DNA from 3 places in the Kribbella sp. NPDC006257 genome. Region 3 is predicted to be linked to each of the others. Evidence: riboswitches for the same ligand, from Rfam matches in the RefSeq annotation. Region 3 holds a riboswitch; each other region holds the start of a gene.

Region 1 (9,864 bases), on a different contig from region 3:
TCGCTGTTGTCCGTTCGGTGCTCCTGCCACAGGGGGTGACCACCGCACGGCGGCATCTTCGACTTCTCACACCGAGCATTCGTGGGTGACCTGTGGCACGCGCGAGAGAGAGACACCTGATGAGCAACCTCCTGAACGAGCTCGACAACGCGAGCAAGCGCGACGACATCCCGGCCTTCCGCGCCGGTGACACGGTGAACGTGCACGTGAAGGTCGTCGAAGGTAACCGGTCCCGCGTCCAGGTGTTCAAGGGTGTCGTGATCCGCCGCCACGGTGGTGGCCTGCAGGAGACCTTCACGGTCCGCAAGGTCAGCTTCGGCGTCGGCGTCGAGCGCACCTTCCCGCTGCACACCCCGATCGTCGAGAAGGTCGAGGTCGTCACCCGCGGCGACGTGCGTCGCGCCAAGCTGTACTACCTGCGCGAGCTGCGCGGCAAGGCAGCCAAGATCAAGGAGAAGCGGGACAACATCCCGGCCTCCTGATCGTCTAGTAACGACGGTCAAGTATGGCGCCGAGCACTGCGACTCGCGCTCGCCCGGTCGCCAGGAGAGCACGTCGCAGCAAGGGACGTCACCGTAGGCTCAAGCAGCGGAATCCGCTGCTGAGCCTGCTCGTCGAGATGACCACCGTGACGGTGCTCGCACTCGTCATCACGGTGGTGCTGCGGCTGTTCGTCGCCGAGGCCTTCTACGTGCCCTCGGAGTCGATGTACGACACGCTGACGACGAACGACCGGATCCTGGCCGAGAAGGTCAGCTATCTGCATCGCGACGTCGACCGCGGCGACATCATCGTCTTCAAGGACCCCGGCCACTGGCTGAACGAGGAGCAGAAGCCGCCCGGCACGATCCGGCAGATCGGCGAGTTCGTCGGCATCCTGCCGCGCAGCGGCGAGGGTCACCTGGTCAAACGGGTGATCGGCGTCGGCGGCGACCGGGTGATCTGCTGTGACCGGTCCGGCCGGATCATGGTGAACAAGATCCCGCTCGACGAGCAGGAGTACCTGCTGAAGGGTGCCAAGCCCTCCCTGCAGCCCTTCGACGTGGTCGTCCCGCCCGGCCATCTGTGGGTGATGGGCGACAACCGGGCCGAATCGGCCGACTCCCGCGCCCATATGGGTGGCCCCGGTGGAGGATTCGTTCCGGTCGAAAACGTGGTTGGCCGGGCCTGTTGCGTAATCTGGCCGTCTGACCGGATGACGATGCTGCGTCCTCCGGAAACCTTCAAGAAGCCGGGGCTGAAGAAGTGACTGAGACACCGACTGCGACGAAAGAGAAATCACCCCACCGCTCCGGGCTCGCGGCAGCTGCCCGCGAGTTCGTGCTGATCGTGGTCGGTGCTCTCATCGTCTCGTCGATCCTGCGGGCCTTCGTCGGCCAGATGTTCATCATTCCGAGCGAGTCGATGCAGAACACCCTGCTGGTCGGCGACCGGGTGGTGGTCGAGAAGCTGACCGACGTCCAGCGCGGCGACGTGGTCGTGTTCGAGGATCCGGGCGGCTGGCTGGGCCAGGAGGAGAGCGGCCAGAAGCGCGGCTCGATCGGGCGGTTCTTCGAGGTCGTCGGCCTGCTACCGGACTCCAGTCACGGACACCTGATCAAGCGCCTGATCGGGATGCCGGGCGACAAGGTCGCCTGCTGCGACTCCAAGGGCCGGCTGCTGGTGAACGGCAAGCCGCTGGACGAGACCAGCTACCTGTACCCCGGTGACGCGCCCTCGGCGATGGAGTTCCAGGTCACCGTGCCGGCCGGCCGCGTCTTCGTGATGGGCGACCACCGGTCCGAGTCCGGCGACTCCCGGGTGCACCTGAGCGACACCGGCCCCGACGGTGGCTCCCCGGGCGACGCCGCCTTCGTCCCGCTGGACAAGGTCACCGGACGGGCGATCCTGGTGGTGTGGCCGGCCAACAGATTCGCCAAACTCGGGATCCCGGACACCTTCAAGGACATCCCGGCCGCGGCCGCCCCGCCGCCGGACAAGCCCTCGATCTCCCTCACCCCACCGCCCAAGTAACGGAGCCCCCGTGACCGAGCCGAACCCGCTGGGTCCCGTGACCACCCCCACCTTGTACTGCGATCTTCTGGCCCAGCAGAGTCCGAGGGGGCGCGGATGAGCGCTTTGCCGCGGGGGAGCACGATTCGGCGGGACGCCGGGCTGTACGGGTACGAGCGTGCCCTGCGCCGGGTCGGGCTCGACCCGATCGCCGGCGTCGACGAGGCGGGCCGCGGACCGTGCGCGGGCCCGCTGGTCGCCGCCGCGGTGATCCTGCCGGACGGCAAACGAGGCCAGATCCCCGAACTGGCCGACTCCAAGCTGCTCACCGCGAAGGCCCGCGACCGCTGCTACGAGCAGATCCGCGAGCGCGCGCTGGCCTGGTCGGTGGTTTCGATCGAGGCGGCCGAATGCGACCGGCTGGGCATGCACGTCGCGAACGTGGAGGCGCTGCGCCGCGCCCTCTTCCGGCTCGACGAGCGCCCGTCGTACGTGCTGACCGACGGCTTCGGCGTCGACGGTCTCGGCGTCCCGGGACTGGCGATCTGGAAGGGCGATCGGGTGGCGGCGTGCATCGCGGCCGCCTCGGTGATCGCCAAGGTGACCCGCGACCGGATCATGCAGCACTGGCACGAGGTGTATCCGCAGTACGACTTCGCGGTACACAAGGGCTATTGCACCCCCGAACACCAGGCGGCACTGGACGAATACGGCCCGTGTCCACAACATCGACGGCGGTTCGAGAATGTCCGCCGCAGTCTGCGGCCCGATATGGGACAGAATGTGACCAGTCCCACCGGAGTGGAGAGCCGATGAGCGAGCGCAGCGAGCGAACAGACAACAGAGCTGCCAATGCACTCATGCCTGGGCCGAGCGTTAGCGAGGCGCAGGTATGAGTGCCGATGATCTTGAGAAGTACGAAACCGATATGGAGCTTCAGCTCTATCGGGAGTACAAGGACGTCGTCGGGATCTTCAAGTACGTCGTGGAGACCGAGCGGCGCTTCTATCTGTGCAACGCGGTGGACCTGAAGGTCCGCACCGAAGGCGGTGACGTGTACTTCGAGGTGACCATGGCCGACGCCTGGGTCTGGGACGTCTACCGCTCGGCCCGCTTCGTCAAGAACGCGAAGGTCGTCACCTTCCGCGACGTCAACATCGAGGAACTCGCCAAGTCCGACCTGGAAGTCCCCAAAGACTCCGACTTCGGCCGCTGACCTTTCTCAGTGGTGGAACAACCTGACGCCGGTGCGGGTGAGCGTGATCCCGTACTCGGAACAGGCCTTCGCCACCTCGTCCGACCTGATCGACCCACCCGGCTCAGCGATGGACCGTACGCCGTGCCGCTGCGCGTGATCCACGTTGTCCCGGAAGGGCAACGCCCCGTCGGACACGAACGCCACCCCATCGAGCCTCACGATCCACTCCGCGCGCTCCGCACTCGTCAACTCCTGCGCCGGCTCAGCTAGCGCCTGATCGAACCGCTCCCGCTCGTACGCCGTCAGGTCGCCCTCGCACCACCGCACCTGCCAGTTGATCCGCTCCTGACGCCTGACCTCGTCCCGGAACGTCAGACCGCTGACCTTCGGATGACGCCTGAGCCACCAGATATCAGCCTTCGCCCCTGCCAGCCGTGTGCAATCAACCCGCGATTGCTGCCCCGCCCCGATTCCGATCGTCATCCCGTCGCGCACATAGCAAACCGAGTTGGACTGCGTATACCGAGCCACCACCATCCCCAACCGCAAGTCCTCCCCAGCCACCGCCGGCCCGACTGCCTCCTCGGGCCTCTCCTGGGTCAGGCGTACGCCGTACACCTCCCGCATCTCTTCCCGCGGCGGCACGAAATCCTGATCAGCCTCCATCACCAGGAACCGCCCGTTCTTCTTCCGACTGAGCCGCTCAACCGTCCCCGCCTCGAACCCCGGTGCGACGATCCCGTCACTCACCAACCCGCCCAGCACCTCAGCCAGCTCCAGATCGACCGGCCGCGACACAGCCACAAAGTCCCCGTACGACGACTTCGGATCCGCATCCCTCGCCCGCAGATACGCACTCGTCAGCTCACCAACCCCACCGCCCCGCACCCCGTACAGCCCAGCCGCGACCTCATCAAGGTCCCCCGCGACCGCAGCCCCAGCAGGCGACACATGGTTGAACGACGCGGCCGCCACCCTCCCCAGACCGAGGCTCGCCTCCCGCACCAACTGCCATCCGTTCAACGCATCCAGCACGTTGATGTACGACGGCTCCCCATTGACCACCCGAACCGGCCAATCACCAGCCACCACTGGCTCAGCCGTCGCCGCCTGCCCCGGATTGATCCCGTACCGCAGCTCCACCACACGCCTCCTCAGTCACGTTCCCTGAGAAAGCGCCCAGGCGGTCGACGCTCACACCCAACTTGCCGCTCCCCGGTGGTTCTCCACCCTCGCCAGTCGCGGACTCTCAGCTACACCATCTCAGACACGGTTGGTGTTGCGGTGGTGGGACGGGGGATAGCCGGTGTGGTGGGTGAAGAGGCGGCTGAGGTAGAAGGCGCTTCGGTAGCCGGAGCGTTCGGCGATGCTCTGAAGGGTGGCGTCGGTCTCGGTCAGGAGTTCGCGGGCCTTCTGGAGACGGAGGTTCCGCAGGTAGGCGACCGGGGTGATGCCCTGGACGGCCTTGAAGCGTCGGGAGAGCTGCGCGGGGCTGATGCCGAGGCCCGCGGCCAGGTCGGCGAGGGAGAGATCCGGCGAGGCGAAGTGTTCGAGCAGGTATGCCGTGGCGCGCCGGACCAGTTCGTCGCCGGGAGCATCTCGGTGGGCGCGCAGCATCATCAAGATGAGGTCGGTGACGACGTGTGCGGCCACCAGGTCGGCGTGCCCCTCGGCACAGTCGAGCATCGCCAGGTCGGCGCGGAGCCGACCGACGTCAGGAAGCCGGGTGCAGCCGGCCGGCGGTTCGAGCTCGGTGCTGAACCGCGCGTGGAAGAACGACATCGGCCTCAGCATCCGGCGCTGCAGCGTTCCACCCGGCGGACAGACGACGACGTCGCCGAATCCCGCGACTCCTGAACTCCCGCCCGACACCTCGAAGGCGAACGCTCCGGTGCGTGGCAGCAGTAGACACCAGGTGTCGTAGCTGTCGACCGCGAGGCTGAACTGCGCCCGGCGTGCCAGCAGGTAGCCGCCCATCGTCAGCATGGAAAGAAAGTACATGCCGATGCTCAGTATCGCTATGGGCAGGAAGATCAGCGAAGCTGGACAGTACATGGCATGACGACAACGGCTGATGTCTGTGTGTACGGAGGTACGGCCGCGGGGTGTGTCGCCGCGATGACGGCGTACCAGGAGGGCGCGTCCGTCGTCCTCGTCGAGCCCGGGAGCCGGCTCGGCGGCATGCTCGGTGCGGGCATCAAACCGCACCAGGATGCCCCGATCCCGGCCGCGGTGGGCGGGCTGACCAGCGACGCGGTGTTCGGCTTCGGCGACCAGCCGCACGAGGTGATGCGGGCGTTCCACCGGTGGATCGCGAGTACGGACATCGAGGTGATCTTCGAGCGCCGCGTCCGTTCGGTCACCCGGGAAGGTAACCGCATCGCGTCGATCCAGCTGGAGACCTCGCAGCCGGACAGGTGGGGCGTGCCGTTGCCCGCCTCGGAGTCCGCCGCCGACGGCGAGGTCCGGGCAGCCGTCTTCATCGACGCGTCGTACGAAGGCGATCTGATGGCACGGGCCGACGTCCCCTATCGCATCGGGCGCGAGTCGCAGGAGACCTTCGGTGAAGAGCTCGCCGGCGTCCGGCCGGTCACCAACTGGACACCGATCGACCCGTACGTCGTACCGGGTGACAGCACCAGTGGTCTGCTCCCGCTGCTCGATCCCGATCACGGCCTCCCGGTCGGAGCCGCCGACGGCTACACGCAGGCCTACAACTACCGCTTCTACGTCACCACCGACCCGGCCCGCCGCGCTCCGCTCACCCCGCCCGGCGACTATTCCCCCGACCAGTACGAACTGGTACGCCGGTACGTCGCACACCTCTCGAACGACCTAGAAGCACTCCGAGGCATTTTTCCCGGCTGGATCAACTCCGGCGAATACAACTACCAGCGCGCATCCCTGATCACGAACGCTCCGCTGGGTGTCAGCCGCGAATACCAGGACGGCAACTGGGACGATCGCTCGAGAATCTGGCGGGCGCATATCGACTACCTGCGCGGCCTGCACCATTTCCTGTCGACTGATCCCGCTGTACCGGAGGAGTTTCGCGCCGAGACGGCCGCCTACGGTCTCGATGCGAGTGTCTTCCCCGACACCGACGGGTGGCCTCCGCAGCTCTATGTGCGGGTGACCCGCCGGCTCGAGGGGAGCTACACCGTGACGCACGCCGACGTGATCAACCAGACCGACCCCGGCGACAGCATCGGCCTGGCCCTGTTCGGCGTCGACGTCTATCCGGTACGGCGAATCCCGCATCGCGACCCTGCGACCGGCGAACTCGGGGTGGCCACCGAGGGGGACATGTTCATCGGCGGCCACCTGGGAACCGGGGAGCCGTATCCGGTCCCTTACCGGGCGGTCGTCCCGCAGCAGACGGACTGCGGCAATCTCCTCGTCCCGGTCTGCCTCTCGGCGAGCCACATCGGCTATGCCGCCACCCGGATGGAGCCCGTCTTCTGTGTCCTGGCCGAGTCCGCCGCGGTCGCCGCTGTGCAGGCGCTGCGGGCACAGACCCACGTACAGGCTGTCGACATCGCCAAGCTGCAAAGCCGAATCGTCGAACGCGGCCAAGTGATCGCCTGGGAATCTGAGGAGAGCGTCACTCCCCGGTAGCCAGGATGATGCGTGGCGGGCCGCCGGCGACCCAGTCGCTTGTCCACCGGTCGGCGAAGTCGAGGTCCGCGATGGCGTCCCGGGAGAGGACGATCTGAGCTACGTCCGGTGCAGTGGGCCGGGTACGCCGGAGGTCGGCGATCGTCTCGGCGAAACGCCGGCCGACCGGCTTGACGCGATTGTGGACATCGAGCAGGCCCAGGTCGTACTCGATCGAGTTGAAGCCGGCGTGGTCCGGGCGGATGTCGTGCGACGCCCACCAGGACAGCCCGGCCACTCCGGGCACCGACAGCGCCTCGCGGATCAGCTGCTCGGCCGCATTCTCGACGGCGACCCTGGCGATCCATTGAGGGGCGACGCCGATCTCCTGCACCCAGATCGGCCGTGGCTGCGACTGATAGGCGGCAGCGACCCGCGCCAGGTAGGCGCCGATCGTCCAGGAGACGTCGTTGTCCTCACCGAAGCGGCCGAGGAAGCCGCTGAAGTACGGCCAGGCGTGGACGGTCGTCAGATCGAGTTCGTTGGCGAGCAGCGGCCGGCCGAAACCGGGCTTCGCGGTCATCCAGGGTTGGTGATCCGCACCGAGGACGACCGGCAGGTCGGGTGCCGCCGACCGGACCGCCGCGATCATGGACCGCGCCCAGGCGTCGAGGTCCGCTCCGGTGACCGGCTCGGGCTCGGAACCGGCCAGCATGTTGGGTTCGTTCCCGAGGTCCACGCCCGCGCCCGCGGGATGTCCGGCGACGACTTCGGCGACGGCGCCGAGCAGCGTCCTGGCCGCGGAGATCGCCAGCGGATCGGTGAAGACGTTGCGGTCGTGCATCCAGGCGGGACGGAAGACCCAGCCGCTGAGGAATCCGTTCAGCACGGTGACCCAGACGTCCAGTCCGGCGGCGTCGGCCCGGTCCAGCACGGTGGACAGCCGGGCCATCGCCGTCGCCGAGACCGAGGTCGGGAACGGCTGGAACACCGGCCACAGGCACTGGATCCGGACATGGTCGCAACCGAGTGCCGCGATCGCGGCGAGGTCGTCCGCGATCGACGCCTCGTCGAAATCCAGCCAGGCGTTCCACCACTGCTCGCGGGGAACGTAGTTCACGCCGAAAGCGGGCGAATCCGGGTTGTTCACGTCGTCTCCTGACGGGTCAGTTCGTGGCCGGCTGCCAGTTGGCCGGGTGGGTGCGGATCTCGTCGGACCAGGCCAGCGGGATGCCGAGCGGGCCCGACAACACCGCGCGGAAATCTTCCAGCCGGCGCGCATTGTTGCGGATCTCCCGCGGCGGCCGGTTGGTGGCCAGCGCCTGAGCGGCGAGCGCACCGGCAGCCTCGCCGATGCTCCACTCGACCGGGTGCAGCCGGTAACAGCCGTTGGTGATGTGGGTGGTGCCGAGGTTCTTGTTCGCGGGCAGCAGGTTGTCGACCCGGACCGGGATCAACGCGCCCAGCGGGATCTGGAACGGAAAGCTGTCGACGTCGACATAAGTCCGTCCGGCGGTACTCGGATGCAGGTCGATCCGGTACGACCCGATGCCGACGCTGTCGGGGAAGACCTCTGAGCCCGCGTCCTCACCACGCGCCTCGACACCGACGTGTTGTTCCAGCACCGTGAACTCGGCTTGGATGCGGCGTGATTCCCGGATGTACACGGCCTTTGCCAGGCCGTCGGAGGTGTCGACGACGTCGGGTCGCAGGCGAAGTCCGGGATAGCCGGTGCCGCCATCCGGGCGCGGAGCTTCGGTCTGCATCCAGTACAGGAACGACAGTGAGAGATCCCGTGCTCCCGCCAGCGCGCGCTGAGTCGTCGCCGCATCCACCCCGAGGAGAGGCAGCTCCCAGTAGTCGATCTGCGGCCAGTTGACGAGGGTGACGTCTGAACGGATGAGCTCTCCCGCGAACTGACTCCGGGCCAGGATCCGCCGGTAGTGCCAATGATCGAGCACGAAGGCGGCGTCCGGATCGCCGTCGAAGATCCGGCGCTCCCTGGGCCTCAGCCCGACAGGGTCGACGTCCACCCAGGAAAGCTGTGGCCCTGGCCAGAACGGCGCCACGGTGGTCCGCCAATGGTCGTAGCCGGCCGGCCGATCGATGACGTGGTCCTCGCCGTCGCGGTGCTCGAGCGGGAAACACCAGCTGACTGCCTGCTGGTCGAGCGGATCAGCCTGCACGGGTGCGTGTGGCTCACCGGTCTGATTGTTGCCTTCAGCCCCGATGACGTGCTCGACCCCGGCCAGCTCGACCACGTCACCGAGCTCGGTGGCGTCGATGACGTAGTCGGCCGAGACGGTGACTTCGAGCCCGTCGGTCAGTCGCCGGAACGTCACCGCCTCGATCCGGTCGCCGGTCGTGGTGGCCACGACGGGCCGATGCTCCAGCAGGGTCGTCACCAGACCGGCTGAGCGGTACGGCGCCAGCAGTTCGTCGATCACCGCCACGGCCACCCGCGGCTCGTGGCAGAGCCGGCTGACGAAGCCGAGACCGGGATTCAGCACCGGATTCCTGGCCGGCTCCGGGCGCAGCGGGTAGTTGCGGCGGTAGTAGTCCCGGATCCGGTTGCGTAGGTCGCGATAGCTCGGCGATGCGTACTGCGACTCGATCCACGGATGCTCGTCCGGTGGCACGGCCTGCGCCGTGAGTTGCCCGCCGAGCCAGTCGGTCTCCTCGGTCAGCACCACTCGGTGGCCCAGCCGCGCCGCTGTCAGGGCGGCGGCGATCCCGCCGAGGCCGCCACCGACGACGAGCACCGGGCAGTCCTGCTCGTACATGGATGTCCTTTCCCCACCGGCGGTCGGTCCGGCCGGCGGACCGGATTCTGCGCCGCAGAAACTGAACTCTAGCTTTTGCGAAAGCGCTTGCGCTACTCTGCGAAACGATCGGTGCGACGATCGCCATCCCCGCTGAGGAGTTCCGATGACCACAACCGCAATCCGTTCCACCGCAGCGCTCTCCGCCTCCCTCACGCTGCTGGCAGGGCTGGTGGCCTGCTCCAGCGCACCGTCCACGGCCGGTGATTCCGGTGCCGGGGGCCAGGTGACGATCACCGTCGGTGACCGGCCTAG
Region 2 (9,864 bases), on a different contig from region 3:
CAGCCCGAACCTGGCCGGCCGGACCGCCGCCGCCTTCGCCCTCGCAGCACAAGTAGAAGCCCGTACGTCGCCGTCGAAGGCGCGCCGCTATCTCCAGACCGCGGCCCAGATCTACGCAATGGCGCAGACGACCGGGGTACAGCAACTCGTCACTTCGTTGCCGTTCGCCTTCTATCCGGAAAGCGCTTGGCGAGACGACCTCGCTCTCGGGGCCGCCGAGATGGCACTGGCCGCGCAGAAGCTCCGGGATAGTCGCGCGAGCGGTTGGGTGCGTCAATCGGCTTACTGGGCAGGCGAATACCGCAAGCACGAGGCCGGCGGTGACACGCTGAACCTGTACGACGTGAGTGCTCTCGCCGAGGCTGATCTGATCCGCGCGGCCCGGGCTGATCATCGCGTTCGGGTGAATGTCGCCGCGTTGAAGAACGATCTCCGGGCGCAACTGGAGATCGGCGTCGCGCGGGCCACGAAGGATCCGTTCGGCGCCGGCGCGCAGTACGACAACTTCGACGCCGTCCCGCACTCGTTCGGGCTCGCGGCGACGGCACGGCTCTACCGGGCGGCGACGGGCGATCGCCGGTACGACGCGTTCGGCGTACAGCAGCTGAACTGGAACTTCGGCGCGAACCCGTGGGGCGTCTCGTTCATGATCGGCGTCGGCTCGAGCTACGAGCGCTGCCCGCATCACCAGATCGCGAACATCAAAGGCCGCGTTCTGACCGGCGCAGTCGTCAACGGGCCGAACTCCGAGGACCTCTTCACCGATGGTCTCGACGAGCTGCTCGACGGGATGAACGCCTGCCCGGCCGACGGTGTCGATCACAACTTGCCGTTCACCGGTCATGGTTCGCGCTATGTCGACGACGTCCGCTCCTGGCAAACCGCCGAACCGGCCGACGACTTCGCCGCGATCGCCGTCTACGCGCTGACGCGCTGAGCCAAGCCGGGGTAGCTGATGACGAGGCCCTCGGGGTCGAGCTCCAGGTCGGCCTGGAAATCGCTGTCGGTGCTCAGGTAGCGCACGAGTGACGAGTCGAGATGCTGGTAGCGCTGTGGGGAGAGGTGCACGGCAAGATCGGGGAGGGATACCCAGGCCATCAGGAAGTCGACGGTCCCTGGGTGGCGGTCGAGTTGATGGCGGCGTACCGGCATGAGGTTGGTGAGAGGGGAGTAGGCGAGATCGCAGTCGAGCGCGCCTTCGACCGTGGCCAGGTCGCCGCCAGGGGACGGCAGGTCGACGTCGCCTTCGACTGACGAGGTGGATTCCCAATGGCCGGCGCCGTCGGAGCGGAGGTCGAGTCGACGGACCCAGCCGTCACCGGTTGCCGTGAGCTGCAGGCGGCTGGTCAGCCACTGCGCTCCGGTTTCGAGTTTGTAGTCCACTCGGTAGGGCAACGGGTCGATGCCGAGTTGAGTCCCGGTCGCCGTCAGCCGGTCATCGCCCAACTCCACCTGAGCGACTTCCGCCCGCCACTCGTCGGTTCCTCTCCACATCACCATCATCCGCATGCTCCCTGTCTCGCTAACGCGCTTTCGCCCGGTGTCGCGATATAAGCCTGCCAGTGGGGGAGTATCGCGGTAGCGGGGCCTCGGAGCGACCCGGCGCCGGCGAGCAGGGTCAGCGGACTGGGTGGCCTTTTCGCCAGTTGGTGATCATTTGGTCGAGGTCTTCGTGGATGAAGTTGAAGAACTCGGCGGCTTCGGCCAGGCGTCGGCCGATGGGGGTGTCGTGGCCGAACAGGTCGGCGCCGGCGCGCGTACTGGCTTCCCATTCGCCGAGCGCGTTGTTGCGGCGTTCGAGGATGGCGGCGAAAACATCGTCGCGGATCCGGTAGTGGTCCTTGCGGGATCCGGGGAGTCGTTCCCGCGAGATGAAGCCGACCTGGATCAACTGCCGGACAGCGCCGGAGACCGCGGGCTGGCTGATCCGCAGCGCCTCGGCGAGCTCGGAGGCGGTCATCGTCCCGGTCGGGCTCACCAGCATCCGGCCCATCACCCGGGCGGACATCGACGGCACACCACTGTTCGCCAGCACACCCGCGAAGCGCTCCACGAACTGGCTGACCTCTTCAGGTGACGGGTCCGATGACATGTCAACACACTACCGGAATCTGATGTATCGCAAGTATTACAAACTTCTGATAATTTCGATTCATGACCCTCTCTTCACAAGCCGGGCCCGCCACGCTCACCGGCGGCCGGCGGTTCGGCGTACTGATCGCGCTCTGCCTCGCGACCCTCGTGCTCGGTCTGGACACCACCGTGCTGAACGTCGCACTGCCCACGCTGGCGGGCGACCTCGACGCCTCCACCAGCCAACTGCAATGGATGGCGAACTCGTACAACTTGGTGCTGGCCGCGCTGCTGCTTCCGGCCGGCTTGCTCGGCGACCGCTATGGGCGGCGCCTGATCATGGTGATCGCGCTGACCCTGTTCGGCGCGGCGTCGCTGGCCTGCGGGCTGGCGGACTCCGCGACCGCACTCATCGCCTCCCGGGCGGCGCTCGGGATCGGGGCGGCGATGATCGTCCCGGTCGCGCTCTCGCTGATCACGGTGCTGTTCCGGACCAAAGAGGAGCGGAAGAAGGCGCTCGGCTTCTTCGTCGTTGCCAACAGCATCGGAATGCCGCTCGGTCCCATCGTCGGCGGGCTGCTGCTCGACCACGCCGGCTGGCACTGGATCTTCCTGATGAACGTCCCGATCGCGGTGATCGCGGCACTCGCGGTTCGGCTGCTGATTCCTGAGTCTCGCAGCGCCGATCGGCCGGGCATCGACTGGCTCGGGATCGCGCTCTCCAGTGCCGGTCTGGCGGCTCTCGTGTACGGCGTGACGAAGGCCGGCGAGAAGTCCTGGACGGACAGCACCACGTTGATCTTCCTGGCCATCGCGGTCGTGCTCCTCGGCACGTTCGTCGCGTGGCAACGGCGTCCTTCCGGGACGCTGATCGAGCTCGGGCTGTTCCGGGAGAAGGTGTTCACCGGGAGCGCGGTGCTGATGACGGTGTCGGTGTTCGCGATCTTCGGCCTGCTGTTCACGATTCCGCAGTACTTCCAGGGCATCAATGGGTCTGACGCTCTGCACACCGGACTGAAGCTGCTTCCCTTCATCGGCGGTATGGCGGTCGGCGCGAAGCTGGCCCAACCGGTCGAGACGAAGGCCGGCACGCGAGCGCTGGTGATGATCGGGTTCCTGGTGATGGCGATCGGGTTCGCGCTGGGTGCCTTCACCGCGCTCGACACGGGCTACGGGTACACGACGGTCTGGCTCGTGGTGGTCGGGCTCGGCCTCGGCTGCTCGATGCCGCAGGCAATGAACGCGGGCCTCGGCGTCCTCGACCCCGATCGGGCCGGTACCGGATCGGCCATGCTGCAAGCGTTTCGGCAGATCGGCGGCACCGTCGGAGTCGCCGTCCTCGGCACCGTGCTGAACTCCGTCTATCGGTCCGGCGTCGACACGGACGGGTTGCCGGCGCAGGCCGCGGAGGCGGTCGAGAAGGGCGTCGGTCCGGGTCTCGCGGTCGCAGCCAAGACAGGTTCTGCGGAGTTGCTAGCGTCCGTGCGCGATGCGTTCATGACCAGCTTTAACGCGACCATGTGGGTATCGGCCGGCATCGGCATCGCCGGCGCAGTACTGGCCGCCCTGCTGATGCCGAAGCGGGCGGCGAAGGCGTCCGACGATGCGCTGATGGGCATCTCGGAGTGAGAAACAGCAGCGCCCGCACTTTCGGCGTACGGGCGCTGCTGTCGTGTGGATCAGTTGAGGTCGAGGCCTGGGTAGAGGGGGTGCTTGTCGAGCAGTTCGGCTGAGGCGGCGCGGACCTTGTCGGCTACGCCGTCGGCGAGGATGTACTTCGCCTTCGACGGGGCGCCGGCCGATGTGGTGGTCGGGGTGACGCTGGAGAGCACGTCGACCATCAGTTCGGCGACCTTGTCGAACTCGTCGAGACCGAAGCCGCGGGTGGTGAGCGCCGGCGTACCGATCCGGACGCCGGAGGTGTACCAGGCGCCGTTCGGGTCGCGGGGGACCGCGTTGCGGTTGGTCACGATGCCGGCGTCGAGCAGCGCCGACTCGGCCTGCCGGCCGGTGATCCCGTACGACGAGACGTCGAGCAGCACCAGGTGGTTCTCGGTGCCGTCCGTGACGAGCTTGACGCCCCGCTTCATCAGGCCCTCGGCCAGACCGACCGCGTTGTCCGCGACGTTCTGCGCGTAGGTCTTGAACTCCGGCTGGCGGGCCTCGGCGAGAGCGACCGCCTTCGCGGCCATCGTCTGGCTGAGCGGGCCGCCGAGCACCATCGGGCAACCGCGGTCGACCGCGTCGGCGTACTCCGGCTGGCAGAGCACCATGCCGCCGCGCGGGCCGCGGAGCGACTTGTGCGTGGTGGTCGTGGTGACGTGCGCGTGCGGGACCGGGTCGAAGTCGCCGGTGAAGACCTTGCCCGCGACCAGCCCGGCGAAGTGCGCCATGTCGACCATCAGGGTCGCGCCGACCTCGTCGGCGATCTCGCGCATCTTGGCGAAGTCGACCTTGCGCGGGTACGCCGAGTAGCCGGCGATCAGGATCAGCGGCTTGAACTCCCGGGCGGTCGCGGCGACCTTGTCGTAGTCGAGCAGCCCGGTCTCCGGGTCGGTGCCGTACGAGCTCTGGTGGAACATCTTGCCGGAGATGTTCGGCCGGAAGCCGTGCGTCAGGTGACCGCCGGCGTCCAGCGACATGCCGAGCATCTTCTGGTCGCCGAGCGCCTTGCGGAGCTTGGTCCAGTCCTCGTCGGACAGGTCGTTGACGTGCTTGGCGCTCGCCTCCGCCAGTGCCGGTGACTCGATCCGCTGGGCCAGGATCGCCCAGAAGGCGACCAGGTTCGCGTCGATGCCGGAGTGCGGCTGGACATAGGCGTGCGGCGCGTCGAAGAGTGCCTTCGCGTGGTCCGCGGCGGCCTGCTCGACGGTGTCGACGTTCTGGCAGCCGGCGTAGAAGCGGTGCCCGATGGTGCCCTCGGCGTACTTGTCGGACAGCCAGTTGCCCATCGTCAGCAGCGTCGCCGGGGAGGCGTAGTTCTCGCTCGCGATCAGCTTCAGCGAGGACCGCTGGTCGGCCAGCTCGGCCTTGATCGCACCGGCGATGGTGGGTTCCACCGCGCCGATCACCGCAAGTGCGTTGTTGTACGCGGCCGACGCGGCAGCGGCGTCGAAGGGTTGAGTCATCTTCGTCTCTCTCCTGAGGTTGCACTCGGTCGCGGCACCCAGGCGCACGGTGCCGGCGTCTTTTCGCTCCCCGGTGGTCGATCCCACCTCAGCGCCAGTCGCGACGCGGTAACCCTAGCGTGTGTGCGGGCTGAGGTCTTCGCTTGCGTCCGAACGGTCGTGGGTCAGGACCCTCACTTCTTCGGACGCAAGGGATCAGAGGATGCGGTCGAGGATGGGGGTGAAGGGGGTGGTGCGGGGGAGGGTGCCGAAGACGCCGCCCCAGTCGCCGGCGAGGCGGGACGCTACGAAGGCGTCTGCCACCTCGGGCGTGGAGTGACGGACCAGGAGGGATGCCTGGAGGCAGACGGCCATGCGGGCGGCCAGACGACGTGCGCCGGCTTCGGCGTTCTCCAGGTCGGAGAGCTCTTCCAGCACATCGGTTACCGCGCTGTCCAGGCGATGGTCGGCGCCCCGAGCAGCGCCGACTTCGGTGAGCCAGGCCTCGAGGGATTCGGGGCGGCGGAGCGCCCGTAGTACGTCCAAGGCGTTAACTGTGCCGGAGCCTTCCCAGATCGAGTTCAGGGGCGACTCGCGGAACAGCAGCGGCAGCCCGGACTCCTCGACATAGCCATTACCGCCCAGGCACTCGAGCGCTTCCGCGACCGTGAACGACGTGCGCTTGCAGACCCAGAACTTCGCCAGCGGCAGCGCGATCCGCCGGAACGCCTTGGCCTGCTCGTCATCCGCATCGACAGCGGCGGCGAGCCGCATCGAGAGAGCGGTTGCTGCCTCGCTCTCGAGCGCGAGATCGGCGAGCACGTTCTGCATCGCGGGTTTGTCCCGCAGCAGCCCACCAAAGGCACTCCGGTACGACGTATGCCAGGTCGCCTCCACGAGCGCCCGCCGCATCAGCGCCGCCGATCCGACCACGCAGTCGAGCCGGGTCGCCGCGACCATCTCGATGATCGTCCGGACCCCGGCCCCCCCGTCGCCGAGCAGGTAGCCGATCGTGTTGTGGAACTCGACTTCGCTCGACGCGTTCGACCGGTTGCCGAGCTTGTCCTTGAGCCGCTGCAGGGCAAACGTGTTCCGGTTGCCATCGGCAAGCACGCGCGGTACGACGAAACAGCTCAAGCCCTCCGGCGCCTGCGCGAGCACGAGGAACACGTCGACCTGCGGCGCGGAACAGAACCACTTGTGCCCGTTGAGCAGATACTCGCCGGTCCCCGAAGACGTAGCCGTGGTCAGATTCGCCCGGACGTCCGAGCCGCCCTGCTTCTCGGTCATCCCCATCCCGGCCAGCACACCCGCCTTCTCGGCGGACCTCAGCCGGCGCGGGTCGTACGTCGTACTGGCAAGTCCCGGGACCCATTCGGCAGCAAGAGCAGGATCGGCTTTGAGAGCCGGTACTGCGGCGTAGGTCATCGAGATCGGGCAGCCGTGGCCGGGTTCGACCTGGGACCACACGTAGAAGCCGGCCGCTCTCGTCAGGTGCGGTGCGGGCTTATCGCTGGTCCACGGCGCCGCTTGAAGACCGAAGCCGACGGCCTTCTCCATTAGCCAGTGCCACGACGGGTGGAACTCGACCTCGTCGATGCGGTTCCCGTAGCGGTCGTGCGTACGCAGTACGGGGGAGTTCTGGTTCGCCGGGAGAGCGTGGGAGAGCGCTTCCTGGGTGCCCGCGAGTTCGCCGATCGCGGTCAGCCCGGGATCGTCCGCGAGGTCGGCGTACGGACGCAGAGCGTCACCGAGACCGGTGTCGGCCGTGAAGAAGTTCACCCCGTGCATTGGGGGAGCCTGATTCGTTACAGCGTTTGGGTCCGCCATGTCAGTACGGTAAGCGGTATGGCACGCTCTGGGTCCGAGACCTCCGTCTCATTCGCATGGGCCCGACGAATTCCCTCGACGGTCTGGAAGCTGATCACCCAGACCGTCGGCGTCTGCATGCGCTACCGCGTCACCGGACTCGCGGCGGAGGCCGCCTTCTTCGCCATCCTCTCGCTGCCGCCGCTGATCTTCGGGCTGGCCGGCAGTATCGGCTTCGTGGCCAGCAAGTACTTCGAGGTCGAGACGATCGACAACATCAAGTTGCAGATCGCCGACCTGGCCAGCCGGGCACTGACCGACGAGTCGGTCAAGACGGTCATCGTGCCGACCATCAACCAGGTGCTCGGCGGCGGCCGGCCGGACGTGATCTCGATCGGGTTCGTGCTGTCGCTGTGGTCCGGCAGCCGGGCACTGAACGTGTTCGTGGACACCATCACGATCATGTACGGGATGGGCGGCAAACGCGGCATCGTCCGCACCCGCGTCCTGTCGTTCAGTCTGTACTGCGGGGCGCTGGTGATCGGCGTGATCGTGCTTCCGCTGGTGCTGGCGGGCCCGGACGCGGTGGACGCGCTGCTGCCGCAGAAGGTCGACTTCCTGAACCAGCTGTACTGGCCGGTCGTGACGATCCTGTCGGCGGGCTTCCTGAATACGCTGTTCCATCTGTCGGTGCCGGTGCGGACGCCGTGGTTGTCGGATCTGCCGGGGTCCTTCCTGACGTTGTCGATCTGGATCGGCGGCAGCTTCGTACTGCGCTGGATCCTGCAGACGACTGTTGGCGGGACGTCGATCTACGGGCCGCTGGCGGCGCCGATCGCGGTGCTGATGTGGCTGTACATGACGGCGATCGCGGTGCTGATCGGTGCGGCGCTGAACGCAGTGGTCGACCGGCTGTGGCCGCACAAGTCGCGTCAGGAACCCGAGCCTGCTGAGGTCGCGGAGCCGGTGATGAAGGCCGAGGCTGAGCCGGTGGAGGGTCAGGAGCCGGTGATGAAGGCGGAGCCGGAGCCGCATCATGTGGACGCGGTCGAGCGGGACGAAGAACGGCCGGAGGTGAAGGTCGCGCAGGCGATCGAGGCCCTCTCCGAGCCGCCGGCCGCCGAGCACGTGGTGCCGGAGGCGGTCGCGGCAACACGGGTTGCGAAGACGGCTCCGCCGGAAGAGCTGGGAGCAGTGAGTCCGTCGCCCGTCGTACCCGAGCCGAGTGAGGCGAGAGCGACGGCGGGGAACCGCGCGGACGGCGTACGGGATGACGGCGGGGAGCGGGAGCCTGAGCGGGTCGGAAAATCCGGTGCGCAGGGTGATGGCGACGACATAGGCTGAGGGCATCGCGACAGTCCGTCACTCGACGGCAGACAGAGAAGGGAGGCGACCCCACCATGAGCTTCGATCAGGCCCATCCTCGGGCCGTCCACTCCCGCATCGTCCGTCCGCTGAGCTGAACTCGGGGCCGGACCGCTCGAAAGGTTCGTCGCACGATGTCAGCTGAAATCTCTCCAACTCTGCAGGCCCTCGGTCTCGATGTATCGACGGCCGAGTATCTGAGTGAAGTACCGGGCTCGGACGAGCTCGTTCCAGGGCGCGTGGTGCGCGTCGACAAAGGACTGTCCAGCGTCCTCACCGAGGACGGTCCGGTGCGCGCTTCGTGGTCCGGTGGTGTGCTCGCCGCGATCGCTGCCGATCCGCAGGCGACACCATGCACGGGGGACTGGGTCGCACTCCGGCAGTGGCCGGACGACCGGATCACCGTCGACGCGGTGGCCCCGCGCCGTACGGCGATCGTGCGTGCCGAGGTCGGCGGTACGTCGAAGGGCCAGGTGCTCGCCGCCAACGTCGACGTGATCGCCATCGTCGTCGGGCTCCACCCGGAGCCGAACATCAGCCGGATCGAGCGGTTCCTCGCGCTGGCCTGGGAAAGCGGTGCACGGCCGGTCGTCGTACTGACCAAGGCCGACCTCGTTGTGGACGCCTCGTCTATTGCAGAGGACGTGGCTACTGCTGCGCCGGGCGCCGACGTACTGGTGTGCAGTGCGACGACTGGTGAAGGTCTTGAGGAAGTGCGCTCGCTTCTTGATGACAACGCGACGCTGGCGTTGCTGGGTGTCAGTGGTGCGGGGAAGTCTTCGCTGGTGAATGCACTGGCGGGTGTCGAGCTTCTGAACGTGCAGGCGATCCGTGAGGACGGCAAGGGACGGCATACCTCCGTACGCCGTGAGCTGATCCAGCTGCCGAGCGGCGGCGTAGTTATCGATACACCTGGGCTGCGGGGGATCGGCTTGCAGGAAGCCGGCGAAGGGCTAGCTGCCGCATTCCCGGATGTGACTGCACTGGCTGAGCAGTGCAGGTTCAAGGATTGCGTACATGTGACGGAGCCTGGCTGCGCAGTACGGGAGGCTCTGGACGACGGGACCCTTCCGGTGCGGCGCTACGAGAGCTGGGCGAAGCTCCAGCGGGAGGCGGCGTACATGGCTCGCCGGGCCGACAGCAGGTTGCAGGCCGAGGCACGGAAGGCCTGGGTCCGCCAGACGAAGGACTACCGCCGGGACTTCAAGCCGCGCCAGTAGGGTCGAGGCATGGATCGTTCAGTGCTGGTGACCGGGGCATCACGAGGAATCGGAGCAGCGACGGCGCATGCCTTCGCTGCCGCAGGAGACCGAGTAGCAGTGCACTACGGCTCGTCTGCCGAGGCCGCGTCGGAGGTCCTGTCGAAGCTTCCAGGAACTGGCCACGTCCTGGTCCACGCCGACCTGGCAGATCCCGCACAGATCTCGTCGATGGTCTCCTCGGCTGCAGCCTCTCTCGGCAGTATCGACGTCCTGGTCAACAACGCCGCCGTCTACGAACCGCACCCGAT
Region 3 (9,864 bases):
TCGCGCGGCGGATCGCCAATACGTCGTACGCGGACCGGTCGATCGGGATCTGGCCGACCCGGACCAGCACCTTGCCCTGCAACCCGGTGAAGGCCTCGATCTTGCCGAGCTGGTGCACCATCCGGGGTGCGATCGCGCCCAGCAGCGGGCCGTCGAGGAGACCGAGGTGGTTCGGTGCCATCAACACCGGGCCGGTGCGCGGGAACAGGTCCTCGCGGTGCACGGTCAGGTCGTAGCGCCGGCGGAAGTACTGGCGGACCACCAGCCGCAGCGGCACGCCGAGCCGGTACGGCAAAGGGGCCAGGTCGTCGGTCCGCGGCAGCTCCCGGTGGCCGGTGAGCTCGGCGGTCATGACTCCCGGTCGCGAGGGGCGGCCTCGGCCTCTTTCGCCAGACGGCAGATCACTTCGATGACCTCCTCCAGTGACAGGTGAGTGGAATCGACGGTGACGGCCCCGTCGGAGGCCACCAGGAACTGGGCGACGGTCGAGTCGTCGGCATCCCGCCGGACGATCTGGTCCCGCAACTGCTCGGCGGATACCGCACCCTCGGTCAGCTCGGCCTTGCGGCGGGCCATCCGGGCTTCCTGGTCGGCGGTGAGGACCACCTTCAGCTCGGCCTCGGGAGCGACCACGGTCGCGATGTCGCGGCCCTCCACGACGATCCCGCCGGTCGGCTGAGCAGCCGCGATGATCGCCCGCTGCCGGGCGATCAGCTCAGCCCGTACGGCGAGGTTGGTGGCGGCTACTTTGCTCACGCTCTCGCTGATCCGTGGATCCCGGATCGCCTCGGTGATGTCCGTCCCGTCGGCTCCGACGGTCTGGTGCTGCGGGTCCGTAGACATCGCCAGCTGCAGCTCGCGGGCCCGGTTCGCGGCCGCGTCCTGATCGGCGGGGTCGATCCCGTGCTCCAGCACCGACCAGGTCACCGCGCGGTACATCGCACCGGTGTCGAGGTACTGCAGTCCCAACCTGGTGGCGACCCCGCGGGCCGTGCTCGATTTACCGGAACCGCTCGGGCCGTCGACAGCGATGATCATGGGCCAGAGGTTACCGGTGTACGGCCCAGCCCCGCTCGGTCAGTACCCGCACCAGCTGGTCCACCGAGTCCGGCTTGACGTCCAGCTCGACCTCACCGACCGGGCGACCGGGGCTGTGGTCGATCCGCAGGTCCTCGACGTTCGCGCCCGAGGCGGCCGCGTCGTTGAACAGCCGGGCCAGCTGGCCGGGCCGGTCGGGGATCGTGACGAGCACCGGCACCAGCTCGATGTGCGGGGCGCCGTGCTTGCCGGGCACCCGGACCGCGCCGGAGACGCCGCGGTTCAGCACCGCGGTCACCTCGTCGGCCGCCTCTTCCTTGCCCAGGGCAATGAGTAGCCGGTCGAGTTCGTCCCGGATCCCTTCCAGCAGGCCGCTCAGGGCCGGTGAGTTGGCCGAGACGATCTGGGTCCACAGGCCGGGATCGCTGGCCGCGATCCGGGTGACGTCGCGAACGCCCTGGCCGGACAGCTCCAGGTGGGCGGCCGGCGCGTCGACCAGCGTGCCGGCCGCGAGCGACGACATCAGCTGCGGCAGGTGCGAGACGCGGGCGACGGCCAGGTCGTGGTCCTCGACGGACAGCTCGACCGTGCGCGCACCGGCTGCCTCGGCGAGCCGGCGTACGAGCTCGACGGCTTCGGTCGAGCTGGTCTCGTGCGGAGTGACGGCCCAGGTTGCGCCGTCGAACAGGTCCGCCCTGCCTGCGAGCGGGCCATTGCGTTCCGATCCGGCCATCGGGTGGCTGCCGACGTACCGGGTGAGGTCCTCGGCCGAACTGAGCGCCCGGGCCTCGGTGAGCGGCTTCGACTTCACGCTGGCCGCGTCGGTGACGATCGCGTCGCTCTGCTTCAGCTGCTCGGCCACCACCGCGCCGACGTGATCCGGCGGTACGGCGACGACGACGAGCTGCGGCTCGATCTGGACCAGCCGCGAGCCGGCCCCGATCCGCTCCGCCATCAGGGCGTTGTCGGGATCGGCGTCGACCAGCTCCACGACGACGCCGAGCCGCCCGAGCGCCAGGCCGATCGACGTACCGATCAGTCCGGTGCCGACGATCCGGACCGGTCCGCGCAGCTCGGTCACTGAGCACCCGTCAGGTCGGGGCGAAGCTTGACGGCGCCGTGCAGGTAGACATGCTGGATCTTCTCCCGCGAACGCGGCGACTCCGCGTGCACCATCATCCGGACCACCCGCGGCAGCGCGTGCGGTACGTCGATCTCCTGCATGCACATCAGCGGTACGTCGGTGAGCCCGATCTGCCGGCCGGCCACCGCGGGAAACTCCGACCGCAGATCCGGGGTGACCGTGAACAGGATGCTGATCAGGTCCGCGGACTCCAGGTCGTTGGCCTGCAGCACCGCCCGGACCAGCTCGGCGGACCGCTCGAGCAGGTGCTCGCGCTCGTCCTTCTCGAGCTGGGTGGCTCCCCGGATCGCCCGTACCGCCACAGTGCCTGCCTCCTAGTTCGCCACTTACTTGCTCACGTCAACCCTAACCATTTCGCCGTAGCGGCGCCCAGCTGTCTCGCATTCTGCCCCTACGACTGCCGTTCCGCAGCGTCGACGGTCTGCTCCAGCAGCAGCGAGATGGTCATCGGGCCGACCCCGCCGGGCACCGGGGTGATCAGGCTCGCCACCTCGGCGGCCTCCTCGAAGTGCACGTCCCCGACGTTGCCTTCGTTGTATCCGGCATCGATCACCACTGCACCGGGCTTGAGCCAGTCGCCCCGGACGAAGTTCGCCTTGCCGACGGCGGCGACCACGATGTCGGCGGTCCGCACGATGTCGGCCAGGCCGCGGGTCTTCGAGTGCGTGTAGGTGACGGTCGCGTTCGATGCCAGCAGCAACATTCCGACCGGCTTGCCGAGGATCGGGCTGCGTCCGATGACGACGGCGTGGGCGCCTTCCAGCGGGACGTCGTACGCCTCGAGCAGCCGGAGGATGCCGCCCGGCGTACAGGACCGGAAGCCCGGTTCGCCGAACGCCATCGCGGCGAACGCATGCATGGTGACGCCGTCGACGTCCTTCTCGGGGTTGATCGCCTCGAACGCGGCGCGCTCGTCGATCTGGGCCGGCACCGGGTGCTGCAGCAGGATCCCGTGCACGGACGGGTCCTCGGAGAGCTTGGTCAGCTCGGCGACGAGCTCCTCGGTGGTGGTCTCCGCGGGCAGTACGACGCTGCGCGAGCCGATGCCGGCCTTCTTGCTCCGGTTCTGCTTCATCCGGACGTACGTCGCCGAGGCCGGGTCGTCGCCGACCAGGACGGTCGCCAGGCAGGGCTGGACGCCGGTCTCGTCCTGCAGCTTCTTGGCTCGCTCGGCCGCTCTGGCCACCATCTCGGCGGCGAGGTCGGTACCGATCATCAGCTGGGCAGTCATACACGCGCTCCTTCGGGCGTCGACGAACAGGTCGGTCACCCAGGCGCGCGGCTTCGGCCGGAGGTCCTCCGGCGGACCGCTCCCCGGTGGTGATCCACCCGAACGCCAGTCGCGATCCGCCGCCTACTTTAGTCGACCGGCTTCGTGGCCCGGAAAACGAACAGCCGGGAGGTGTCGGTCAACGGCTCGGTTTGCCAACCGGCGTGGATGGTGATGTCGGTGAGGCCGGCCTTTTCCAGAGCGGTGGTGAGGCGTTCCGCAGTACGGAAGTACAGGGTGGTGATGGAAACCGCATCGCTGCCGTCCTCGAAGACGTTGTGTGCTTCGAAGACGACCCTGCCTTCATCGACCTCGAGGACGTCCATCCACTCGATCAGGCGGCCGACGGGAGTGTCGCGCTCGCCGTACGTCGCGTCGCGGCCCCACTGTTCCCAGGCGCGCGCGGCCGGGTTGCGGCTCTCGAAGCTGAAGACGCCGCCTGGCTTGAGGGCTCCGGCGACCGAGGTGAGCACCCCTGGCAGGTCGTCGTTGCTGATGTGCATCATCGTGTTGCCGGAACTGATGACGAGCCCGGCGTCGCCGCTCTGCTCGATCGCACTCGCGTCGCCGTCGATCCAGGTGACGGCCTCCGCGCCCGGCTGCTTCCGCGCGTAGTCCAGCATCGTCTTGCTCGGGTCGACCCCGATCACCTCACGACCTTCTTTTGCGAAGCTTCTGGTCAGCAGCCCGGTGCCGCAGCCAAGGTCCACGATCTTGGTCGCCTTGAGTTCGTCGGCCAGCGCGCGGAAGTACGCGTGATCGATGCCATCCGGGTTGTCGAGGTCGTAGAGGCCGACCAACCGCTCATCGCCGTACGGGTCATCAGTCATTTGCTGAACGCTAGCGCCGGCCCACGTCCGCCGCGACAAATTTTCGCCAGCCCGGACACCAACCCAGAGATCCGGTCAACAACCCGGCCGCCCGGACAGGCACCCGGAGGTTCAGGAGGGGTTATTTCCTGACCGGACCCCCGACCAGGTGTTCGGGAGGGGAATTTCCTGACCGGACCCCCGACCCGGGTGTCAGACCCTCCACACCAGGACGTCGGGGGTCGGGGCAATGTTCGGGAGGTTCGGACATGCTGTCGGGGGTTGGAGAGGGGTATTTGGTGACCGGACGGCCGGGTGGGTGGGTGTTCGAGGTTGCGGATTAGAGGAGGCCGGCGTGGTCCATTGCCACGTACGCCGCGTCGGTGCCGGTCATGGCTCCTGGTTTGCGGAGTTCTGCGCGGAGCTCGTCGACGGTGAGTTCTACCGGGACGCAGTCTTCGGTCTCGTCGAGGTTTTGCTTGCCGTCGGGTCGGCAGCCGCGGGCGATCGCGACGTATTTGCGGAAGACCGATGACGAGCTGGCCCACAACCAGCTGACGATCTCGATGGATTCGCAGGTGTAGCCGGTCTCTTCCTCCAGCTCCCGGCGGCCGCCGTCGGCCGGCTCCTCCCCCGGATCCACCAGCCCGCCCGGCAGGTTCGTCACCACCTGATCCGGGCCGGCACGGAACATCCGGACGGTGACGATCCGGCCCTCCGGAGTCAACGGCAGTACGGTCACCCCGGATGCGAAGCCGGAGTTCAGCTCCGGCCCGAAAACATCCCAGTCGACCTCACGCCCGTCCGGCAACCGATAGCGCCTGCGTTTGACGGTCAGAAATCCGTCGTACGCCGGTTTCTCGCCGATCAGCTCCCACGGCAACGGATCAGCAGGCCGAGCTGCCGGGGAAGATGATTCCCCGGCAGCCGCAGATTCAGCCGTCATAGCGGGTTGCTGGTGTCCGGGTCTTCTGGTGGTGCGATCGGGGTGTCGTCCTCGACGGGCGGTGCTACCGGGGCGTCGTCGGCTCCGTCCGTGGTGGCGCTTTCGTAGTTGCCGCCGTTGACCGACTCCGGCGTCTCGGTGTGCGCGCCCGGTTCGGTGGTCGGCGAGGTGTCCGGCCTGGACTCGGACAGGATCCGGGCCAGCGTCTCCTCGGAGATCCGCTTGAACTTGCGCACCTGCGAGCGGGTCCGGTCCAGCACGGCGACCTCGAGCTGGTCCGGCTCGAGCTGCCGGGTCTCGGTGCCGTCGTGGCCGAGGGCATCGACCGCGAGCCGGAGCGCGCCCGCGAGCGAGATCCCCTCGGCGTAGTGCTCACCGATGTAGTCCGCGACCTGCTCGGCCGGTCCACCCATCACGGCGTACCCGCGGACGTCCGCGATCGAGCCGTCGTAGGTGAGCCGGTAGATCTGGTCCGCGGCGGGCGTGTTGCCGATCTCCGCGACCAGGATCTCCACCTCGAGCGGCTTCTCGCCACCGGAGGAGAAGATCGCACCGAGCGTCTGCGCGTACGCGTTCGCCAGTGCCCGGCCGGTCACGTCCCGCCGGTCGTAGGAGTACCCGCGCATGTCGGCCAGCCGGACGCCGGCGATCCGCAGGTTCTCGAACTCGTTGTACCGCCCGACCGCGGCGAACGCCATCCGGTCGTAGATCTCGGCCACCTTGTGCAGGGCGGGTGACCGGTTCTCCGCCACGAACAGGATGCCGTCGGCGTACTGCAGTGCGATCGCGCTGCGGCCCTTGGCGATGCCCTTCCGGGCGAAGTCCGCCCGGTCCCGCATCAGCTGTTCGGGAGAGACGTAAAAGGGAACGCTCATGAAAGTCCTTGTCGTCGAAGCGCGGGCGGGCTCAGGTCAGCGAGACCATCAGGTCAGCGAGGAGGCCGGGCCGTCGGGCCGCTCGTGCCGGGCGGCCCAGACGGCGTCGACGATCGACGCCACCTCGTCCTCCGGCAGGCGCCGGTAGCCGTCGGCCGTGACCACGCCGATCACCGGGAAGATCCGGCGCAGCATGTCCGGCCCGCCGGTCGCCGAGTCGTCGTCCGCCGCGTCGATCAGGGACTGGACCGCGACCGTCGCGCACTCCGACTCGGACAGGTCCGGCCGGTAGAGCTTCTTCAGCGCGCCCCGGGCGAACAGCGAGCCCGAGCCGACGCTGTGGAACGAATGCTCCTCGTACCGGCCGCCGGTGGCGTCGTAGGAGAAGATCCGGCCGCCCTTGATGTCCTCGTCGTAGCCCGCGAACAGCGGCACCACGGCCAGGCCCTGCATCGCCATCGCCAGGTTGCCCCGGATCAGCGCGCTGAGCCGGTTCGCCTTGCCGTCCAGGCTGAGCGTGGTGCCCTCGAGCTTCTCGTAGTGCTCCAGCTCGACCTGGAAGAGCCGGACCATCTCTATCCCGAATCCGGCCGAGCCCGCGAACGCGACCGCGGAGTACTCGTCGGCGGGGAAGACCTTCTCGATGTCACGCTGGGCGATGATGTTGCCCATCGTGGCCCGCCGGTCGCCGGCCATCAGCACGCCACCGGGGAAGGTGGCCGAGACGATCGTCGTACCGTGCGGGACGTCGGCGGAGAAATCTGCCGACCCCAGGGAGCGTCGTCCGGGCAACAGGTCGGGCGCGTGCCCGGCGATGAAGTCCATGAAGGACGAGCCACCTGGGACCAGGAAGGCTTCCGGCAACCGGCCGGAGGCATCGAATGTCATCTAGCGGTTCACTCCCCACCCTTTTGAACGAACCCGCGGACGAACTCTTCCGCGTTCTCCTCCAGCACCTCGTCGATCTCGTCGAGGATCGAGTCCACGTCGTCGTCGAGCCGTTCCTTGCGCTCGGCGGCATCCTCGGTCGACTTGACCTCGGTGACCTCTTCCTCGGTCGTCGAACGCTTCGGCTGCTTGTGCTGCTGCCCGCCGTCCTTCGCCATGGCACACACCTCCTAGAACCGCAGTGGAAAGCCGCCCAACCGACTCTCTATAGCGACCCTACCCGGCGGCACCCCCAGTAATGGTGCGAACCAGGTCACTCGCGGTGTCGCACTGGTCAAGTAAGGCCCCAACATGGGCTTTGGTACCGCGCAACGGGTCCAAAGTAGGGATGCGCTGCAACGATTCCTTGCCCGGCAGATCGAAGATCACCGAGTCCCAGGACGCGGCCGCCACCTGACCGGCGTACTGCTGCATGCAGCGGCCGCGGAAGTAGGCGCGGGTGTCCGTCGGCGGGTGTGAGACGGCCATCCGGATCTCCTCGTCGGTGACGAGGCGCTGCATCCGGCCGGCCTTCACCAGCTTGTAGTACAGGCCCTTGTCCGGTCGCAGATCGGCGTACTGGAGGTCGACCAGGTGCAGCTTGGAGTCGTCCCAGTCCAGGCCGTCGCGATCGCGGTAGGACTGCAGCAGTTTCAGCTTGGCGACCCAGTCGAGCTGGTCGGCCAGCTTCATCGGGTCGGTGGCCAGCTGGTCCAGGACGTTCTCCCAGCGTTGCAGGACGTCCTTGGTCTGCCGGTCCGCGTCGTCGCCGTACTTGTCCTCGACGTACTTGCGGGCCTGCTCCAGATACTCCACCTGGAGCTGGACGGCGGTGATCTTGCGGCCGTCCTTCAGCGTCATCAGGTGCGTGCAGGTCGGGTCGTGGCTGATCTCGTGCAGCGCGGTGACCGGCCGGTCGACGCTCAGGTCGTCGGTCAGCCAGCCGTCCTCGATCATCGCGAGCACGAGTGACGTCGTACCGACCTTCAGGTACGTCGAGATCTCGGACAGGTTCGCGTCGCCGATGATCACGTGCAGCCGGCGATAGCGGTCCGGGTTCGCGTGCGGCTCGTCGCGGGTGTTGATGATCGGCCGTTTCAGCGTCGTCTCCAGGCCGACCTCGACCTCGAAGTAGTCCGCCCGCTGGCTGATCTGGAAGCCGTGCGCGTTACCGTCCTGGCCGATCCCGACCCGGCCCGCGCCGGTGACCACCTGGCGGCTGACGAAGAACGGCGTCAGGTGCCGCACGATCGATGCGAACGGGGTCGACCGGCGCATCAGGTAGTTCTCGTGCGAGCCGTACGACGCGCCCTTGTTGTCGGTGTTGTTCTTGTACAGGTTCAGTGGCGGCGCCCCCGGGATCTGCCGGGCCTGCCGTGCGCCCTCCATGATCACCAGCTCGCCGGCCTTGTCCCAGACCACCACGTCGCGCGGATTGGTGCACTCCGGCGCGGAGTACTCCGGGTGGGCGTGGTCGACGTACAACCGCGCGCCGTTGGTCAGGATGACGTTGGCCAGCCCGGTCTCCTCGTCGGTGAGCTGGCTGGAATCAGCCACCTCCCGGCTCAGGTCGAAGCCGCGCGCGTCCCGCAGCGGGTGCTCCTCGTCGAAGTCCCACCTCGTCTTGCGCGCCAGTGGCTGCGTCTGGGCGTAGCCGTTCACTACCTGGCTGGAGGTCAGCATCGGGTTCGCCCCGGGCTGGCCCGGCACCGAGATCCCGAACTCGGTCTCGGTGCCCATGATCCGCCGAACACTCATGGCTTCGAGCCTACGCGGTACCGGGGACTAAAGGTGTGGACGTGTCCACAGGGTTACGTGTGAGACTGCCCAAATGGACGAACTCGTGGCGTTGCTGGACTCCGAGGGACGGGTGTGCGGTAGCGCTCCACGCTCGGTGATGCGCAGGGACAACCTGCGCCACGCGGCGACCGGCGTACTGGTCCGCAACAGCTCCGGCGACATCTACGTCCACCAGCGGACCGCCACGAAGGACGTCTATCCCTCGTACTACGACTTCGCAGCCGGTGGCGTCGTCGCGGCCGGCGAGGACCCGTACGACGCGGTGGTGCGCGAGCTGGCCGAGGAGCTCGGGATCGTCGGGGCCGACCTGGTGAAGCTGCCCGAAGGCGACTACGCCGACGACAACACGTCGTACCACGCCTATCTCTACACCTGTGTGTGGAACGGGCCGATCGAACACCAGCCGGAGGAGGTCGCCTGGGGTGCCTGGATGTCGCCTGCTGAGCTTGCCGCGAAGCTGGATGACCCGTCGTGGCCGGTGATGCCGGACACGGCCGCATTGCTCGGGCCGCTGGTACGGAGCTTTGTATGACGATCACGGACAACGGCTGGGACAGCAGAGCCTGGTTGGAGGGCGACTGGCTCCACAGGGCTCCTCGTCGCGAAGAGGTCCGCCCACGTCTTCTCTCCGAAGCACGGCTCCTCCCCTGGCTCGCACCACAGCTGCCCTTGCCCGTACCGATTCCGGAGCCCACTGCGGACGGCGTACGGCATCGACTGTTGGTTGGTGAGCCATTGTCACAAGCCAGTACTGCGCTGGGCCGCGAGCTCGGGGCGTTTCTCAAGGCTCTGCATGGGGTCGACCCGGTCGCGGCTGTCGAGCATGGCGCTGTCGATGCCTCCACTGCAGCTGCTGACAAGAACAGGTTTCTCGCTGAGGCTCGGGAGCTGGTGCTTCCGCTCCTCCCCACTGCGAATCAGGCTGCGGGCGCCGCTCTGCTGGACCGCGTCGAGGGTGTGCGGACAGCGCTCATCCATGCCGATCTCGGGCCTGATCACCTGCTGGTACGCGACGGACGGATCACCGGGATCATCGACTGGACCGACGCGGAGAT

The links. Region 3 has a riboswitch for ZMP and ZTP ahead of ABZ004_RS11580 (bifunctional 5,10-methylenetetrahydrofolate dehydrogenase/5,10-methenyltetrahydrofolate cyclohydrolase). Riboswitches for the same ligand answer to the same signal wherever they lie in the genome.
Region 1: linked by a shared signal. The riboswitch ahead of ABZ004_RS35700 (phosphoribosylaminoimidazolecarboxamide formyltransferase) and the one ahead of ABZ004_RS11580 (bifunctional 5,10-methylenetetrahydrofolate dehydrogenase/5,10-methenyltetrahydrofolate cyclohydrolase) in region 3 are both predicted to bind ZMP and ZTP.
Region 2: linked by a shared signal. The riboswitch ahead of ABZ004_RS05945 (glycine hydroxymethyltransferase) and the one ahead of ABZ004_RS11580 (bifunctional 5,10-methylenetetrahydrofolate dehydrogenase/5,10-methenyltetrahydrofolate cyclohydrolase) in region 3 are both predicted to bind ZMP and ZTP.

What each region holds. Positions count from the first base shown of each region.
Region 1 is NZ_JBEXSJ010000045.1:4,185-14,048, reverse strand. Features, by position in the region: gene rplS (50S ribosomal protein L19) at 120-482, shown strand; gene lepB (signal peptidase I) at 620-1,249, shown strand; gene lepB (signal peptidase I) at 1,246-2,013, shown strand; gene ABZ004_RS35710 (ribonuclease HII) at 2,110-2,808, shown strand; gene ABZ004_RS35705 (DUF2469 domain-containing protein) at 2,885-3,208, shown strand; gene ABZ004_RS35700 (phosphoribosylaminoimidazolecarboxamide formyltransferase) at 3,215-4,333, opposite strand; ZMP/ZTP riboswitch at 4,361-4,443, opposite strand; gene ABZ004_RS35695 (AraC family transcriptional regulator) at 4,454-5,191, opposite strand; gene ABZ004_RS35690 (FAD-dependent oxidoreductase) at 5,249-6,808, shown strand; gene ABZ004_RS35685 (cellulase family glycosylhydrolase) at 6,795-7,937, opposite strand; gene ABZ004_RS35680 (FAD-dependent oxidoreductase) at 7,954-9,570, opposite strand; gene ABZ004_RS35675 (extracellular solute-binding protein) at 9,716-9,864, shown strand, end outside.
Region 2 is NZ_JBEXSJ010000003.1:334,149-344,012, reverse strand. Features, by position in the region: gene ABZ004_RS05965 (glycoside hydrolase family 9 protein) at 1-937, shown strand, start outside; gene ABZ004_RS05960 (putative glycolipid-binding domain-containing protein) at 919-1,500, opposite strand; gene ABZ004_RS05955 (MarR family transcriptional regulator) at 1,619-2,092, opposite strand; gene ABZ004_RS05950 (DHA2 family efflux MFS transporter permease subunit) at 2,155-3,702, shown strand; gene ABZ004_RS05945 (glycine hydroxymethyltransferase) at 3,753-5,243, opposite strand; ZMP/ZTP riboswitch at 5,231-5,313, opposite strand; gene ABZ004_RS05940 (acyl-CoA dehydrogenase family protein) at 5,397-7,010, opposite strand; gene ABZ004_RS05935 (YhjD/YihY/BrkB family envelope integrity protein) at 7,029-8,333, shown strand; gene rsgA (ribosome small subunit-dependent GTPase A) at 8,489-9,574, shown strand; gene ABZ004_RS05925 (SDR family oxidoreductase) at 9,584-9,864, shown strand, end outside.
Region 3 is NZ_JBEXSJ010000007.1:229,308-239,171, forward strand. Features, by position in the region: gene ABZ004_RS11560 (lysophospholipid acyltransferase family protein) at 1-352, opposite strand, end outside; gene cmk ((d)CMP kinase) at 349-1,038, opposite strand; gene ABZ004_RS11570 (prephenate dehydrogenase) at 1,049-2,119, opposite strand; gene aroH (chorismate mutase) at 2,116-2,484, opposite strand; gene ABZ004_RS11580 (bifunctional 5,10-methylenetetrahydrofolate dehydrogenase/5,10-methenyltetrahydrofolate cyclohydrolase) at 2,574-3,413, opposite strand; ZMP/ZTP riboswitch at 3,444-3,536, opposite strand; gene ABZ004_RS11585 (class I SAM-dependent methyltransferase) at 3,542-4,282, opposite strand; gene ABZ004_RS11590 (NUDIX hydrolase) at 4,602-5,207, opposite strand; gene prcA (proteasome subunit alpha) at 5,204-6,082, opposite strand; gene prcB (proteasome subunit beta) at 6,131-6,970, opposite strand; gene ABZ004_RS11605 (ubiquitin-like protein Pup) at 6,979-7,188, opposite strand; gene dop (depupylase/deamidase Dop) at 7,247-8,767, opposite strand; gene ABZ004_RS11615 (NUDIX domain-containing protein) at 8,841-9,341, shown strand; gene ABZ004_RS11620 (phosphotransferase) at 9,338-9,864, shown strand, end outside.